DNA from 2 places in the Paraburkholderia sp. MM5496-R1 genome. Region 1 is predicted to be linked to the other one. Evidence: predicted binding sites of a transcription regulator. Region 1 holds the regulator's gene; the other holds the start of a gene.
What was found. The regulator FNR, encoded in region 1, switches genes on or off when oxygen is low (the NO sensors DNR and NnrR bind a similar motif). The targets are predictions, from matches to a motif close to TTGATNNNNATCAA.
Positions count from the first base shown of each region.

Region 2: a site for FNR is predicted at 5,494-5,507, ahead of OKW38_RS04915 (basic amino acid/polyamine antiporter). Genes of this name have one in related genera too.

Region 1 is NZ_JBNDLT010000001.1:842,700-851,262, forward strand. Features, by position in the region: gene OKW38_RS04250 (hypothetical protein) at 1-180, opposite strand, end outside; gene phaZ (polyhydroxyalkanoate depolymerase) at 530-1,828, shown strand; gene OKW38_RS04260 (hypothetical protein) at 1,897-2,211, opposite strand; gene phbB (acetoacetyl-CoA reductase) at 2,349-3,095, opposite strand; gene OKW38_RS04270 (polyketide synthase) at 3,160-3,507, opposite strand; gene OKW38_RS04275 (universal stress protein) at 3,712-4,551, shown strand; gene OKW38_RS04280 (universal stress protein) at 4,575-5,078, shown strand; gene OKW38_RS04285 (universal stress protein) at 5,152-5,613, opposite strand; gene OKW38_RS04290 (response regulator transcription factor) at 5,934-6,341, shown strand; gene fnr (fumarate/nitrate reduction transcriptional regulator Fnr) at 6,358-7,140, shown strand; gene OKW38_RS04300 (PAS domain-containing sensor histidine kinase) at 7,263-8,363, shown strand; partial or broken gene OKW38_RS04305 (hypothetical protein) at 8,297-8,437, shown strand; gene OKW38_RS04310 (universal stress protein) at 8,397-8,563, opposite strand, start outside.
Region 2 is NZ_JBNDLT010000001.1:983,231-991,793, forward strand. Features, by position in the region: gene OKW38_RS04885 (GntP family permease) at 1-966, opposite strand, end outside; gene OKW38_RS04890 (patatin-like phospholipase family protein) at 969-2,012, opposite strand; gene OKW38_RS04895 (GFA family protein) at 2,534-2,905, shown strand; gene OKW38_RS04900 (hypothetical protein) at 2,902-3,024, shown strand; gene OKW38_RS04905 (response regulator) at 3,032-3,772, shown strand; gene OKW38_RS04910 (ATP-binding protein) at 3,769-5,112, shown strand; gene OKW38_RS04915 (basic amino acid/polyamine antiporter) at 5,640-7,061, shown strand; gene OKW38_RS04920 (arginine deiminase) at 7,187-8,377, shown strand.

The DNA.
Region 1 (8,563 bases):
TTCGAGTACCGCTTCTCTTTCCACGGCGAACACCTGCGACTGATGAAAGGTGCGTTCGAAGTCACCCTCGGGCGACACATGTTTGACATGGATCGTCGACAGGAACCCGCCTTCCTGCGCCTCCCGCGTCTCGACGCTCACGGACCAGGTTCCTTCCTGCGCGTTTGCTGATATGGCCATTGGATGCTCCTCGGGGTTGTCGCGAGCGACTGCCATCGTCAGCGTAATGGCCCGCAACGCCTCTCTCGTTGATCCACGTCAACCGTCGACACGAACCATGAGTCACGCTCGACGTCGTTCGCTTTCCCCGATACTTTCAGCTCCGTTTCAGACGCACGCCATCGCGTGAAAACCCTGCCGGGAAAACGCGCAATGCCTCTTGCACGCGGCGTGCTTGGCGCGCCGCGCGCACCGATTTCGCGCCCCTCGCCGCGACGTTTCGCGGTAAGCTTTGCGACGGTATCCGCGTCACGAGTTCGTGCCGGTGCGGCCACGCTGCCCTCATGATCGACGAACGTCGGAGTTCATCATGTGGTACGCCTTCATCGATGCACAGCAACGCCTCGCGCGCGCGATGGTCGGAGGAGTTCTGTCCGAACCGGAGTCGGGGCCGCGCCCGCAAGCGGGCTGGCTCGGCCCGGAGCAGGCGGCCGACGCGTTCAGCTACTGGCTGCTGAGATCCGCCTGCGCTTTCGAACGAACGCCGACATTCGCGATCCACTCCGTTGCCGGCAACGGTAGCCGCGTTACCGTCGACGAAAGCGTCGTCGCCTCCTTGCCGCTCGGCGCGCTGCTCAGGTTCAAGCGCAACCCCTCTACACCCCCTACCGACGCAAAACTGCCGGTGCTGTTGTGCGCGCCCCTCGCCGGACATCACTCAGTCATGCTGCGCGAGACCGTCGAAACGCTGCTCGAGGAACGTGACGTGTTCGTGACCGATTGGGCCGACGCGCGCGACGTGCCGCGCGAAGCGGGCCCGCTATCGCTCGACGACTACGTGCAGGCGCTCGAAAGCTTCGTCGGCGCCGCCCGCGCGTTCGGTTCGCCGGTTCATGTGATCGCGATCTGTCAGGCGAGCGTGCCTGCGCTCGGCGCCGCGGCGCTGCTCGCCATGGACGAGGCGGCGCCGATCGCGAGCCTCTCGCTACTCGGCGGCCCGATCGATACCCGTTTGAACCCGACCATCACCGACCGCTTCGCCAGTTCCCATTCGCTCGAGTGGTTTCACGACCATGCGATCGATATCGTTCCACCGCCCTATTGCGGCGCGGGGCGTCTCGTGTATCCGGGCTTCATCCAGCAGACCGCGATTTTTGCCGCGCATCCGGAGCGGCAGTTGCGACTCGAAGCGGATTACTGGTCCCGATGGCTCGCCGGCGACATGCCCGGTGCGCAGCAGGCGCTGCGCTCGGCAAACGAATATGCCGCGGTGCTCGACATGGCGGAGTGCTACTTCTTCGACATGCTTCGTGTGGTGTTTCACGAACATCTGTTGCCGCGCGATCTGTGGTCGGTCGCCGGGCGCCGGGTACGAATCGCCGCGCTGCGCGATACCCCGCTGTGCTCGATCGAGGGTGACAGCGACGAGATCACGGGCGCGGGGCAAACGCATTGCGCGCATGCGCTGTGCGATGCATCGCCGATGCGCGCCGCGCGGCAGCTCACCATCGAGCAGTGCAATCACTACGACCTCTTCATCGGGCCGCGTTGGCGCGATGCGGTTCATCCGGGGCTCTGCGAATTCTGGCGCGATGTCGAGCACGCCGCGTTGAAGGTTTGCCGGCCGCGCCGCGCGGCCAGAGGTTCGGCAAACCGCAAATCGGCGTGAGGTGGCCGGGAAAACGTCAGCAGTCCGCATCTGACGAACGCCGAGCGTCACGTCACGACGCAAGTTCGTCAGTTCCCACGCTCGGTGCCGATCGCTGTTTCGAGGGTCATTTCCGCCGCATCGAACGCGCGACGGATCGCCGCTTTGGCGTCGTCGTCAGTGCAGTGCGCGACGGGCTTGAACTCGCGCGCGGGCGTGACCAGATCCAGCCTCACGTCATACAGCGGATGCGCCGATCCCGGACGCAACGCCTCGATGGCGAGATGGCAGTGCGACACGAGCGCGCCAAACCGCGCGAGACGCACCAGTTGCGCACCTGCTTCCGCTTCGAGCGGAGCGGCACCCGCAAAGCCAAGGTAGACGATCTGCATGTCGATGCCCATCTTCGCCTCCCCTTGCGAGTGTCGATCGAACCTGTTCCGCGCAGACTCAGGGTCCAGGCGCCTGCTATGGGGCTTATCTTGTTCTTGCCAGAAAGGCGGTCATTGACGTGGGTCAAGCGCGGTGAAGGCGAGCACCCTCAATGCATATGCATACCCCCGTTAATCGCAATGTCCGCACCGGTGATAAAAGCCGCCTCCTCTGAGCATAGAAACGAGATCAACGCCGCCACCTCGTCCGGACGTCCCAGCCGGCCGAGCGGAATCTGCGGCAGGATCTTCGTGTCGAGGATCTCGCGCGGCACCGCTTCGACCATCGCGGTCGCGAGATAACCGGGCGACACCGTGTTCACCGTGACGCCGTGCTTCGCGGTTTCGAGCGCAAGTGCCTTCGTGAAGCCGTGCACGCCCGCTTTGGCCGCTGAATAATTGGTTTGCCCGTAGGCGCCGCGCGAACCGTTGACCGACCCCACGTTGACGATGCGGCCGTGGCGCCGCTCGAGCATGCCGGGCAACAGCGGCTTGCTCATGTTGAACAGGCCATCGAGATCGGTGCGCAGCACGGCGTCCCAGTGCTCCTTGCTCATCTTCGCGAAGCTCGTGTCGTGCGTGATGCCCGCGTTGTTGATCAGCACGTCGACCCCGCCCAGTTCGGTCAGCACGCGTTGCGCGCAGCGCGCGCATGAATCGAAGTCGGCGATGTCGGCTTCGTAAGCGTGAAAGTCGCGCCCCGTGTCGCGCTCGTGCTGCAGCCATGTCGACACGTGATCGTTGTGCGTCGAGTGCGTCACCGCGACCGTCATGCCCGCGTCATGAAGCGCCCGGCTGACCGCCGTGCCCAAACCGCCCATCCCGCCTGTGACCAATGCCACGCGATCCGTTCCCATCTGAACTCCTCCTTGCCGTGTCTGCCATTGACGGTGCGCGCGCCGGCCTTGCCGGCTCGCGCGGCTAAACGACGCCCGCGAACGGCAGCGCGTTCTGCGAGCTCCACCACCATGCGCTCAGGCCGCCCGCGAGCGGCGCGACGCCTGGCGCGATGCCGTACCCCGCCTGCCACCACGCATACCAGGCGGCGCAAGCGCGGTTGGCCTCGCCGAACCAGTCCGCCTCGCGCTGCGCGACGAAAGCGATCGACTTGCTCCAGTCGGCGAAGCACCGCTCGGCGTACTCGTGTGCCGCGCCCTGTGCGGTCTGATACGCCGCCGCGTAGTCGAGCCAGCCTTCGGGCGGTCCGGACGCCGTCGAGGTCCACGGTGAAGCGGGGCGCCCGGGCGGCGCATCGGATTCGGAAATCATGATCGCTGCCCTCCAGAGCACAGCATAGGATTGCCAGGCGCGGTTGCAAACCGTCGAGCGTGCCCGTCACTGTACTGAGCGCGCGGCGGCCCGCGCTTGATCTGCATCAACAGCCGCGGCCGCCGGGCCCTTAGACTCCATTTGACGACGGGCTCGAGCCTGCTTGCGCCCGTTTCCCCACGTTTCTGTCACGGAGCTTTGGCGATGAGCTACAAAAGCATTCTCGTTCACCTCGATACGAGCGTTCGTGCACATCCGCGCCTCGAAATCGCATTGCAGCTCGCACACCGCTTTCATGCGACGCTGACCGGCCTGTTTTCGACGTACGTGCCACCGCGGCACGCGTTCTTCGTGATGGCCGGCACCGCCGACTACTACGCGGAGCACGAGCGTCTGCGGCACGAGCGTGCCAGCGCGCTCGAGCGGCTGTTTCGTGCGGAACTCGCGCGCGCGAACGTCGACGGTCATTGGATCGCCGCGAACGGCTACGCGAACGACGTCGTGCCGCCCTATGCGCGTCTCGCCGATCTGATCGTGCTCGGGCAGACCGATCCGACCGATCCCGAGGCGTTCGTCGCCGAACAGTTCGTCGAGCACGTCGTGCTGTCGGCCGGGCGGCCGGTGCTGCTGGTGCCGTCGGGCGGCACCTTCGCGGCGCCCGGCCGCCACGTGCTGATCGCGTGGGACGGCAGCCGCGAAGCCACCCGCGCGATCCACGACGCGCTGCCGTTCCTCGCGCACGCGTCCAAAGTGACGCTGCTGACGGTTCATTCATCGGGCGATCGTCCGCCGCGCGACACGGTTCCGGGCGACGACATCGCACTCACCGTCGCACGTCACGGCGTCAAGATCGACGTGCGCGAACTGAGCGTCGCGGACGGCACGCCGGTCGGCGACGCGCTGCTGTCGCAGGCGGCCGACCTCGGCTGCGACATGATCGTGATGGGCGCCTACGCGCATTCGCGTCTGCACGAAGTCGTACTGGGCGGCGCGACGCGCACGATGCTCGAGTCGATGACCGTGCCGGTGCTGTTGTCGCACTGAAGTGACCGCTTAAGGAGTCCGCCATGTTTCACCGCCTACTCGTCGCGCTCGATGGCAGCGACACCGCCTCCCGTGCGTTCGACGCCGCGCTGACCCTTGCCGCCGAATCGGGCGCCGAGCTGCAGCCGCTGTACGTGATCGACGTGCCCGTCATCGCCTACGACGCGCCCGGCTTCGACCCTTGCGTGATCCAGGACGCCTTCATCGAGGAAGGCAAGCGGATCGCGGCCGATGCCCAGAGCCGGATGACCGCGCGCGGGATCAAGGGCACGGCCCGCACCGTCGAAGCCGCGATCACCGGCGAAGACGTCGCGCATCGCATCGTCGAGGCGGCGCTCGAATGGCACGCCGACGCGATCGTGATGGGCACGCACGGCCGCCGTGGTGTTCAACGACTGATGCTCGGCAGCGTCGCCGAGCGCGTGCTGCGCAGCGCCAGCTGCCCGGTGCTGATGGTTCCCGCGCACGCGAACGGCGCGACGCGCGATCGGTCAGTCCCGGCCTGCGCCGAAAACGAACTCACCTGAGCTGAGCCGCGAAAACCAGGCTGCTGCGCGGCCGCTCCCACGCGATCGCGCCACGGCTGCGCGACGCGGCGCTTCAGGGCCGCGCGTGCCCGGGTTCGTCATGCCGCACGATCAGCACCGGCTTGTCGGTCGCACGCACGAGCGACTCCGCGACGCTGCCGAGCAGAAAGCGCTGCACGCCGTGGCGGCCGTGCGTGCCCATCACGATCAGATCGGCTTCGATTTCGTCGGCGACGCGCGCGAGCACCGCGGACACGCTTTCGGCGTACGCGTCGATCACCCGCACGCCGCCGGGCACCTGCGCCTCGCGCATCAGCTCGCGCGGCGCATCGAGCGCGCGGCTGGCGAATTCTTGCGCCGCGGCCGCCGGTTCCGGCTCGAAAGCCACATCGGCATTGTCCGACCACTTGCCGTGCCCTACCACGCAGCAGGCTTCGAGTGTGGCGCCCGTCAGCTTCGCGAGCTTCAGCGCCTCGGCAAAGGCGCGCTGCGCGCTGGGACTGTCGTCGAGCGCAACCAGAATTCGTGCATACATGTTGGACTCCCTGTGAAAGCGCTGGCATGAACCGAAGCGGTGCCGTCGCGTGTCCGCGCCGACAGTGTGAAGCGCGCGCCGCCGCGCGGCTTGACGCAGGTCAATGGGTCTTTATCGGCTTGTTCCGTGATTACTTAATCAACTGCATGCCTGCGACCTTCGAAGCCGTCACGTCGAAAGTAGCCGTGTACTCGCACTCGGCTACATACCCCATCGCCAGCCATGCACTAGGAATATTCCTACAACATTACCCGAACTCCTAGCGCCGCTTAAATCCCCGCCGATATATTTCTGAGATGAGGTCGCCAATACTGGTCGGTATGGACACCGCTCCGCCAGCCACCTTATCGAGAGTCTTCCTCGTCGACGATGCGACCGAGGTCCGGCGCCGGCTTGCTTGCCTGATCGCGCTGATTCCCGGCATCGAAATCGCCGGCGAGTCCGCCGGCGTCGAGCACACGTTCGACGACATCGTCGCGAGTCGCGCCGATGTCGCGGTGCTGGACCCGTGCTTCTCGGGCAAGACCAATCTGCTGCTGCTCGCGGCGCTGTCGCGGGTGCGGCCGTCCATCGTCAGCATCGTGTTGACCAATCATTGCACGACGGCGTTTCGCCGAGCGTGCGAAGCGGCGGGCGCCGACTTCTGCTTCGACAAGACCTCGGAGTTCGAACTCGCCTGCCGTGCCATCGAAGCGATTGCCTATGCGCGTCGTGCGCATCCGGCCTGACCGCCAGGAGCAGATCATGCAAGTTGCCGCAGTCTGTGAACCCCGCCACGACGCGCCCCGCAGTTCGCACGTCGTACCGATCCACGTCGTGCCACGCACCGCGGCCACACGCTACGCCGTGCCGCGCTGCTCCACCTGCGCGATGCGCGCGATCTGCATGCCGCCCGAGCTGACATCCGACGAACTGAGCCGACTCGACACGTTGATCTGCTCGACGCGCTCGATCAAACGCGGTGATGCGCTGTATCGCGCGGGCGACGCGTTTCAAAGCATCTACGCGATCCGTGCCGGATCGTTCAAGACCGTGGTCATGCATCGCGACGGCCGCGAGCACGTGACTGGCTTCCAGATCGCCGGCGACTCGCTCGGCTTCGACGGCATCGGCGAGGGCAAGCAGAATTGCGATGCGATCGCGCTCGAAGACAGCGTCGTGTGCATCATTCCGTTCGCGCAGCTCGAGGCGATCTGTCGCGAGATGAAGCCGATGCAGCATCACATCTACCAGATGATGAGCAGCGAGATCGTGCGCGAATCGAGCCAGATGATGCTGCTCGGCACGATGAGCGCCGAACAGCGCGTCGCGACGTTTCTGCTGAATCTGTCGAAGCGCTTCAAGGCGCGCGGCTTTTCCGCGGCGGAGTTTCATTTGCGCATGACCCGCGAGGAAATCGGCTGCTTTCTGGGCATGAAGCTCGAAACGGTGAGCCGGATGTTCTCGAAGTTCCAGCGCGAGCGCCTCGTCAAGGCGAACGGCAAAACGATCCGCATCGAAGACGCGGAAGGACTGGCTCGGGTTTGAACGCCGACGCGTCGCTCGCCTCACGTTCGTTCGCGGGACGTGCGGGGTGGAACAAGCGCTCCCGAACTGATATAACTCGGTGCGTTGCGGTGCGCGACCTTGCGTGACCACCCGGAGGAGCGATAGGTCTGTCGAGCGGCGAGTCTTCCTGCTTCACCAGTGCGGCGTCCGTGTCGGACGTGCCCGTCGAGGATCGCTATTTCATGTTGATCGATGCGGTTCAGGACTATGCGATCTTCATGCTCGACGTGTCCGGCCGCGTGACCAGTTGGAATCCCGGCGCACAGCGCATCAAGGGCTACACGCCCGAAGAAATCATCGGCCAGCATTTCTCGAAGTTCTATACCCCGGAAGACATCGCGGCCGGCAAGCCCGCCCGCGAACTGGAAATCGCCGCAGCCGTAGGCCGCACCGAGGACGAGGGCTGGCGCGTACGTCGCGACGGCTCGCGTTTCTGGGCCAACGTGGTCGTTTCCGCCGTGCACGACGCGTCGGGCGCGCTGCTCGGCTTCGCCAAGATCACGCGCGACCTGACCGAACGTATGCGCCTCGCGGAACTCGAACGCGCGGATCAGGTATCCACCCACGTGCAGATCGCCCGCGAAAACGAGCAGAAACGTATGGCGCGCGAACTGCACGACGATCTCGGCCAACGGCTGACCGCGCTGAAAATGAGCGTCGCGCTGCTCGAAGCGAAGCTGAAAAGCCAGGCCGACACCGAGCCGCTGGCCGCGCAGACGCATGAACTGCAAAAGCAGATCGACTGGATGGCCGCTTCGCTGCGGCGTATCGCCGCCGATCTGCGGCCCCCGCTGCTCGACGACCTCGGGCTCGCCGCCGCGCTCGACTGGCTGGCCGAAGACTTCACGAAACGCTACGACGTGCGCTCGAGCGTGCATCTCGAACCGGCCGAGCCGGTGTGCGGCGAATTCGCGGCGACGGCGCTGTTTCGCATCGTTCAGGAGGCGTTGACGAACGTCGCGCGGCACGCCAAGGCCAGCCGCGTACGCATCGACATGACCTGCGCGGACCCCATCGTATCGCTCGATATCGAGGATGACGGCGTGGGTGTCGCGCTGGATCGGTCGCAGGGAACAGATTCATTCGGTTTGCTCGGCATTCGCGAACGCGTGCGGCAGTTGCGCGGCAACGTGTCGTTCACCAGCTCGCCGGGCCATGGCTTCAGGATCTCGATCCAGATACCGGCCGACGCGCTCGCGTAATGCTCACGCGCTGCCGCGCCCCGCTGTCGCGGGTTACTCTGCTGGCGCATCCTCGGTGCTTGGCTCGCGCATGAGCAGCACCGGACAGGTCGAGAAACGCAGCACCCGCTCCGCCACGCTGCCGATCACGAGGCGCCGCACGCCGCGTCGCCCATGCGTGCCCAGCACAAGCAGATCGGCGTGGATCTGCTCGCCGTGGC
Region 2 (8,563 bases), 140 kb from region 1:
GAGCGCCACGCACACGCCCCACACACCGCCGACCGCCGCAAGCGACGTCTCGCCCCAACGGACCTCGGCCAGATAGTCGGCGTCGATGCGCGGCAGCACGATCACGTTCATCACGAAGTTCGTCAGCACGACGAGCACGAGCGGCGTGAGCGCGACGCCGAACGAGGGCAGACTCTCGCTGACATGCCCGCGCTTCGCTTCCTCCGGATCGAAACTCTGCGATACGCTTGCGCGCTCGCGCACGAGGTTGTCGCTGGCCGGCGCCCCGGTGGATTTCACCGCCGCCTCGAGTCCGTCGAATCCTTCATTGGCCGCCTTCGCGCGCGATTGCTGCAAGGACAACCACCAGAGCCCGAACACCACCATCACGATACTCGCGATGATGCCAAGCCCAGGCGCCGCAAACGGCGTCGTACCAAAGAACGGCATCGGGATCGCGTTCTGGATAGCCGGTGTGCCGGGCAGCGCGGACATCGTGAACGTCGACGTGCCGAGCGCGATCGCGGCCGGCATCAGACGGCGCGGAATATTGGCGGCCTGGAAGAGGGCGGTGGCCATCGGCGCGAGCACGAAGAACGCCACGAAGAGGCTGACGCCGCCATAGGTGACGAGTGCGCCACCGATCACGACCGCGAGAATCGCCCGATGCGCGCCAAGCTTCTCCGTCATGTAACTGGCGATCGCCTTCACGGAGCCGCTGTCTTCCATCAGCTTGCCGAACAGCGCGCCGAGCAGGAACAACGGAAAGAACTGCGCGAGAAAGCGCGCGGCGCTGAGCATGAAGGTCTGGGTCCAATGCGCGAGAATCGGTTCGCCCGAAATCGCGGCGGCCAGCATCGCGGCGAACGGCGCGAGCAGCAGCACGGTCCAGCCGCGGTACGCGAAGCCGATCAGCAGCGCGAGACTCGCGAGCATGCCGAAAAGCCCTAGACCGATCGCGAGCGGTGACAGGGTGATGACTTCCATGGTCAGACTCCGTCGAGCAACGCGTCGAGATCCAGCGAGGAGCGCACGCCGATCGAATCGCCGTGCTCGGCGAGGAACGCGTCGGCGGCACGCCGGCCTTCGTCGCGCAGCATCGTCAGAAAGCTCCACTCGGCGTTCAGCTTCGACGAGTAGCCGAGTTCGGTCATCAGCTCGCTCGCGATCCGATGGATGCGCATCGCCGCCCAATGGCGGCCTTCGTCGCTGCCGGGGTCCGCCGCGCGGCGCAGCAGCGCGATCATGCGCAGCTCTTTCAGCAGTGGCGCGTTGAAGGCAACTTCGTTCAGGCGACTGATGATGTCGCGCGCGGTGCGCGGAGTTTCGTCCCGCACGACGGGATTGACCTGGATCAGCAGCGTGTCGCTCGACGTGCATTCGCGTACCAGCGGCGTCATGGTCGGATTACCGGCATAGCCGCCGTCCCAGTAGTCTTCACCGTCGATCTGCACGGCCTGGAACAGCGTGGGCAGGCAGCCGGAGGCGAGCAGCACGTCAGGCGTCAGGTCGGCATTGCGAAACACACGCGCCTGGCCCGTGCGCACGCGCGTCGCGGTGATGAACAGCTTGATCGGCGCGTCGCGCAGATGCGCGAAATCTATCGAGTCCTGCAGAATCTTCGCCAGCGGATGTACGCCGCGCGGGTTCAGGTCGTAGGGAGAAAACACGCGCGCCGCGAGGTCCATCGCGATGAAGAGCGGCGAGTAGTCGAGCGTCCAGCGGCCCATCAACACGTCGAACGGGGTTCGGCGAAACGGGCTGTACACCGATGCTTCGAACACTCGCCGCCAGAAGGCTTCGAGCGCGGCGCGCGCGCCGGCCGCGCCGTCTGCCTGATAGCCGCTCACCAGCACCGCGGCGTTCATCGCGCCAGCCGACGTACCCGATATTCCTTCGATCCGCAGCCACGACTCTTCGAGCAAACGGTCGAGGACGCCCCATGTAAAAGCACCGTGCGATCCGCCGCCTTGCAATGCGAGGTCGATAAGGGCGGGTTCGCGGTGGGTGGGTTGGTTTTTTGTTGCAGCCAAGACGACTCCGGTAGTGAGGAGTGCTCCATTTCGCGAGCTGACGCCGCATGCACGGCGGACGAATGAACTGCTGGCCAATGCTGTGAACTACCGAATGAGGTGAGGCGTGTTTCAAAGGCGAAACATCGCACTGCACCATTGGTATTGGAAGTGGCCGGTGACTAAAAGTCAAGCGTATTCAACTTGATTCACAGAGCTTGCGGGCAACCGGCTCGTGGCCGTCATCGCCCGCTTGCTGGTCACGCGCGATTGTGCCTGGCAATGCCGGCCATTCAAGCGGAATATAGAAAAGCCGATTGGTCACGCCGAGGTCAAAAACAGCGTGTAAGGAGGCCGGCCGGCGCGCCCCGTCGTGCCGCTTAAATGCTAACTCGCGTGTATATCTTCGCTGTTTCGCCTTGCGCTAATCGCCGCGGCGTATTGCAATGTAATGTATCGTCTCGGCCGCCGGATACATTACGACATAATTCGACTGATGAACCGGGCTATAAAGCAGGCATCGTCAAATCACGGAGAGCATCATGAACGCCGGGTTGCTGCAAGGGTCCTGCCACTGCGGGGCCGTCAAGTTCGAAGTTCGCACCGAAATCGTTCCGGCTGGTCGTTGCAACTGCAGCCTGTGCCGCCGCAAGGGCGCGCTGATGACGCCGCTCTTTCCCGCCAGTCAGTTGAAGATTCTGAGTGGCGAGGATTCGCTGACGCTATACCAGTTCAACACGAAGGTCGCGAAACACTACTTCTGCAAGCATTGCGGCATCTATCCTTTTCATCAGACGCGCAAGGATCCGCAGCAATGGCGCGTCAATATTGGCTGCCTCGACGGGGTCGATCCTTACGCGCTCGAAGCCGGCGTGGCCGATGGCGCGAGTCTTTCCGTGCTGGAGGACGCATGAAACGCCTGTTTGCCATCGCTGTGTTCGTCGCGGGCGGCTTCGCGGCCGAACTCGCGCATCCGTTGCAGTGTTCATTGATCCAGTCGAGCGGCGCGCAACTCAAACGCCGCAGCAGATAATCCGTCGATGGAAACCTCCGACCACGTACTGATCGTCGATGACGATCGCGGTATCCGTGAACTGCTCGCGGGATACCTCGAGAAAAACGGCGTGCGTGTCTCGCTCGCGGCCAATGGCCGCCAGATGCGCGCCGCGCTCGAGAACGGCGCGCCCGACCTGATCGTGCTCGACCTGATGCTGCCCGGCGAAGACGGCCTCCTGCTGTGCCGTGAGTTGCGCGCGGGCAAGTTCCGCACGGTGCCGATCCTGATGCTGACGGCGCGCAGCGAGGAAGCGGACCGGATCGTCGGCCTCGAAATGGGCGCCGACGATTACCTGACCAAACCGTTCGCCGCACGCGAGTTGCTCGCGCGAATCCGTTCGGTGCTGCGCCGCGCGCGCATGCTGCCGCCCGGCATGGAGGTGACGGAGTCGGCGCCGATGCTGTGCTTCGGCGACTGGCGGCTCGACACGACCGCGCGCCATCTGCTCGACGCGGACGGAACCGAGGTGGCGTTGAGCGGCGCGGAGTACCGTCTGTTGCGTGTGTTTCTCGATCATCCGCAGCGCGTGCTCACGCGCGATCAGTTGCTGAACCTCACCCAGGGACGCCAGGCCGATCCGTTCGACCGCTCGATCGATCTGATGGTGAGCCGCCTGCGTCAACGCCTGCGGGACGGCGCGCGCGAGCCGCGCTACATCAAGACGCTGCGCAGCGAGGGCTATGTGTTTTCAGCGGCCGTGACCGCGATCGGAGATCCGCAATGAGCGCATCTCCATCACCGTCGTTGCTGCGCTGGCCGCATTGGCCGCGCACGCTGTTCGCGCGGCTCGCGGTGATTTTGTTCGTCGGGCTCGCGCTTGCGCAGGCGCTGTCGTTCTGGCTCACGATGACCGAGCGCGACCAGACGATGACCAACATCATGATGGGCTACATCGAGCGCGAGGTGGCGAGCTCGGTCGCGCTGCTCGATCATCTGCCGCCCGACGAGCGCGCCCAGTGGCTGCCGCGGCTCGCGCGGCGCAGCTATGAGTTCGTGCTCGGCCCGGGCGTGCCAGGCACCCCGGTCGACGCGAGCCTGTCGGCGCGCGTCGCGCAGTCGATCGGCGATGGCATCGGCACGCGTTATCCGTTGACCGTCAACGCAGTGCCGGGCGATCGCGAGCGTCTGCAGGTGCACCTGAAACTGAGCGACGGCACGCCGCTCACCATCGACCTGCGGCCAATGCCCGGCGCCCCGTTGTCGCGCTGGCTGCCGCTCGTGCTGACGCTGCAGCTGCTCGTGCTCGCGGCCTGCTGCTGGCTGGCGGTACGGCTCGCGACGCGCCCGCTCAATCAGCTCGCAGTCGCGGCCGACACGCTCGGCCCCGACCTGAAGGCCGCGCGTCTGCGCGAAGCCGGTCCGTCCGAAGTGGCGCGCGCCGCGCGCGCGTTCAACGCGATGCAGGACCGGATCGCCACGTACATGACCGAGCGCATGCAGATTCTCGCGGCGATTTCGCATGATTTGCAGACGCCGATCACGCGCATGCGTCTGCGTGTCGACACGATGGACAACGACAGCGAGGCCGCAAAGCTGCGCCAGGATCTGCAGGAAATGGAGGCGCTGGTCAAGGAAGGGGTCACCTATGCGCGCACGATGCATGGCACGACCGAGGTGCCGCGCCGCATCGATCCCGATGCACTGTTCGACAGCCTGGTGTGCGATTACGTCGACGCGGGTCAGCAAGTGTCACTGCAGGGCCACTTCGGCCAGTCGCTGACGATGCGTCCGCAGGCGTTGAAGCGAATCGTTGGCAATCTGGTCGATAACGCGCTGAGGTACGGCGGCGCCGCGCAAATCGATATCGGGGCGTTGCACGATGGCGAGGCTACCGTGTCGGTGCTCGATCGCGGTCCCGGCATTCCGGTCGAGTCGCTGGAGACGGTGTTCGAGCCGTTCGTGCGGCTCGAAGGGTCGCGCAATCGTCAAACGGGCGGCACGGGGCTGGGGCTCGCGATCGCGCGGCAACTCGCGCTCGCGATGGATGCGACGCTCACGCTGCACAACCGCGTCGGCGGCGGTCTCGAAGCGCGGCTGACGTTGAGGAAGTTGCGCGAGTCATAGTTGGACCTCTTGCGGCGCGGACACGCAGACGATTCCGTCAGAAAAATTCACAAAGCCCGCCATTATGAAATCGTCATTGGGTTTGGACTCTTAATGACCCCCGCGCGCCATTTCGAGCCGTGGTTCTGGTGCTTCTCAGTAGTTCTGAACGATCACCGGTTCAGCTCGCTTCAGCGATTCCCCATCATTTGAGAAAACCGCGGCGGTGATGCGGCAGGTCGCATCATTGTTAAATCATCGATATTCAAAGCGACTTATCGATGCGAGCGATTCAGATGCGTGGTGAATGGTTAATTCGCAAATTCAACCAGATTCGGCAACGCAGCATCGATGGATTCGATCGCATAGCGAGCCACAGTCCGTTACCTTGTCTTCGATAAATTGACAAACGCCAATGGACAGACCATTCTTTTCGTGTGGTGGTTGCAGAGTAGCGCGGCTGATCAACAGCAAGATTGGCCGAGAGACACGTTTCGTTCGAATCTGATTAAAGATCCTTGTTAAAAAGGTAACTAAAAGGAATCCGAATGGCGTCCACTCCACAAAAGATGTCAAAAATGCAACTCACCGGGATGGTGGTGGGCGGCATGGTCGGAGCCGGGATCTTTTCCCTGCCGCGCACTTTTGCCAACGCCACCGGTCCGGTGGGCGCCGTGATTGCCTGGCTGATTGCGGGCACGGGCATGTATATGCTGGCCCGTGTATTTCAGGCGCTGGCGGAACGAAAACCCGAACTGGACGCCGGCGTGTTTGCGTATGCGAAAGCGGGCTTTGGCGACTATCCGGGCTTTCTCTCCGCATTTGGCTATTGGATCGGTAGCTGTATCGGCAACGTTTCTTACTGGGTGCTGATCAAGTCGACACTCGGCGCGTTTTTTCCCGTGTTCGGCGACGGCAATACGGTCGTTGCGATCGTCGTTGCATCGATCGGCATCTGGCTATTTCATTTCATGATCCTGCAGGGCGTGCAGCAGGCGGCCTTCATCAACAGTATCGTCACGATCGCCAAGATCATTCCGATTCTGGTGTTCATCGTGATCCTGATCTTCGGCTTCCGGTTGGACCTGTTCCAGGCCAACCTCTACGGCGGAGGACTCGAAGGCAATATCCTCGAGCAGGTGCGGGCCACGATGCTGGTCACGGTGTTCGTGTTCATCGGTATCGAAGGGGCGAGCGTTTATTCCCGTTATGCGAAGAAGCGCTCCGATGTCGGCCAGTCGACGATTCTCGGCTTCGTCGTCGTGACCTCGCTGATGGTGCTCGTGACGATGCTGCCTTACGCAGTGCTTCAGCGCGCCGACATCGCGGCCATGCGGCAGCCGTCGATGGCGGCGGTGCTCGAAGCGGTGGTCGGTCATTGGGGCGCGGTTTTCGTCAGCATAGGTTTGCTGATTTCGGTACTGGGCGCTTATCTCGCCTGGTCGCTGATCTGCGCCGAAGTGTTGTTCACGGCGGCAAAGACCGAAGACATGCCCGCCGTATTCGCGAGGGAAAACGCCAACAAGGTACCTGCCAATGCATTGTGGCTGACCAACATCGTGGTGCAGCTGCTCGTCATCAGCACCTACTTCTCGCGCGATGCGTTCGCGCTGATGCTGAATCTGACGAGCGCGATGTCGTTGATTCCGTACCTCTTCGTCGCGGCGTTCGGCTGCATGAACGCGAATCGCGGCGACGGTTACGACGTGCGCGCCGACGAGCGCCGGCGTGACTTCATCATGGCCGCAATCGCCTCGATCTATACGGTCTTCATGATCTGGGCGGGTGGCCTGAAATTCATTCTGCTTTCCGCCGTGCTGTATGCGCCAGGAACGGCGCTTTATATCTGGGCTCGGCGCGAGCAGAACAAGAATGTCTTCATCGTTTCCGACTGGATCATTTTTATCGTTGCGATCATTGGCGCGATCATCGGCATCTATGGCCTCGTAACCGGAAGGATCGCGATTTAGCTTTAATGAAATCCGATTGAACAGAGCGGGCCAACATTGGCATTCAGGAGATCATCATGGCGAACACGGACGCGAAAGCGGGTGAATTGGGTGTCTACTCTGAAGTCGGGCAGCTGCGCAAAGTGATGGTCTGCGCACCGGGGCTCGCGCATCAGCGTCTTACCCCGAGCAATTGCGATGAACTGCTGTTCGACGACGTACTGTGGGTCGAGAACGCGAAGCGCGACCACTTCGACTTCGTCACGAAGCTGCGCGACCGCGGCGTCGAAGTGGTGGAGATGCACAATCTGCTCGCCGAAACGGTCGCGGTGCCCGAAGGCAAGAAGTGGATTCTCGACAACCAGGTGGTGCCGAATCAGGTCGGCCTCGGCTTTATCGATGAATTGAGAAGCTATCTGGAAGGGCTCGACAATCGCAAGCTGGCCGAAACGCTGATTGGCGGGCTATCCACTCACGACTTCCCGGAAGCGCATGGCGGCAAGGCGCTGGAGGTCGCGAAAGAAGCGGCGGGCGGCACCGAATATCTGCTGCCGCCGCTGCCGAACACGCTGTACACGCGCGACACGACGTGCTGGATCTATGGCGGCGTCACGCTGAATGCGCTGTACTGGCCGGCCCGCCACGAGGAGACGATCCTGACTACGGCGATCTACAAGTTCCACCCCGATTTCGCGGGCAAGGTCAACGTGTGGTGGGGCGACCCGACTCAGGACCACGGTCTCGCCACGCTGGAAGGCGGCGATGTGATGCCGATCGGCAAGGGCGTCGTGCTGATCGGCATGAGCGAGCGCACCTCGCGGCAGGCCATCAGTCAACTGGCTGCAATGCTGTTCAAGAAGGGCGCGGCCGAGCGCGTGATCGTCGCGGCGATGCCGAAGATTCGCGCGGCAATGCACCTCGATACCGTGTTCACGTTCGCCGATCGCGATTGCGTACTGGTCGCCCCGGACTTCATGGCGAAGACGCGCACCTATTCGTATCGGCCGAGCAGCCATCCGAGCGGCGTCGAGTTGCACGCCGAAAACAAGCCGTTCACCGACGTCGTCGCCGAGGCGCTCGGGCTGAAGCATCTGCGCGTGGTCGAGGCGGGCGGCAGCGACTATCAACGCGAGCGCACGCAGTGGGATAGCGGTGCGAACCTCGTGTGCGCGGCCCCGGGCGTCGTCTATGCATACGACCGCAACACGTACACGAACACGCTGTTGCGCAAGCAGGGCATCGAGGTGATTACGATCGTCGGTGCGGAGCTGGGCCGTGGACGTGGCGGCGGTCACTGCATGACCTGCCCGATCATCCGCGATGCGGTCGACTATTGATCAGTCAAGCGAATCAATCTGGCCGGTGACTGGCAAAGTGTCGCCCGCTCGCTGAAGTGGCGAGCGGGCGACAGCGCCGCGCGCGCGTCCGCCGCCGCCAGGAACGGCGCGATCCGTCCAGACGATCGACGCGACGAATCGAATCGCCCCGCTAATCGCCGGGTTGACGCACGCGGTAGTGGTGGG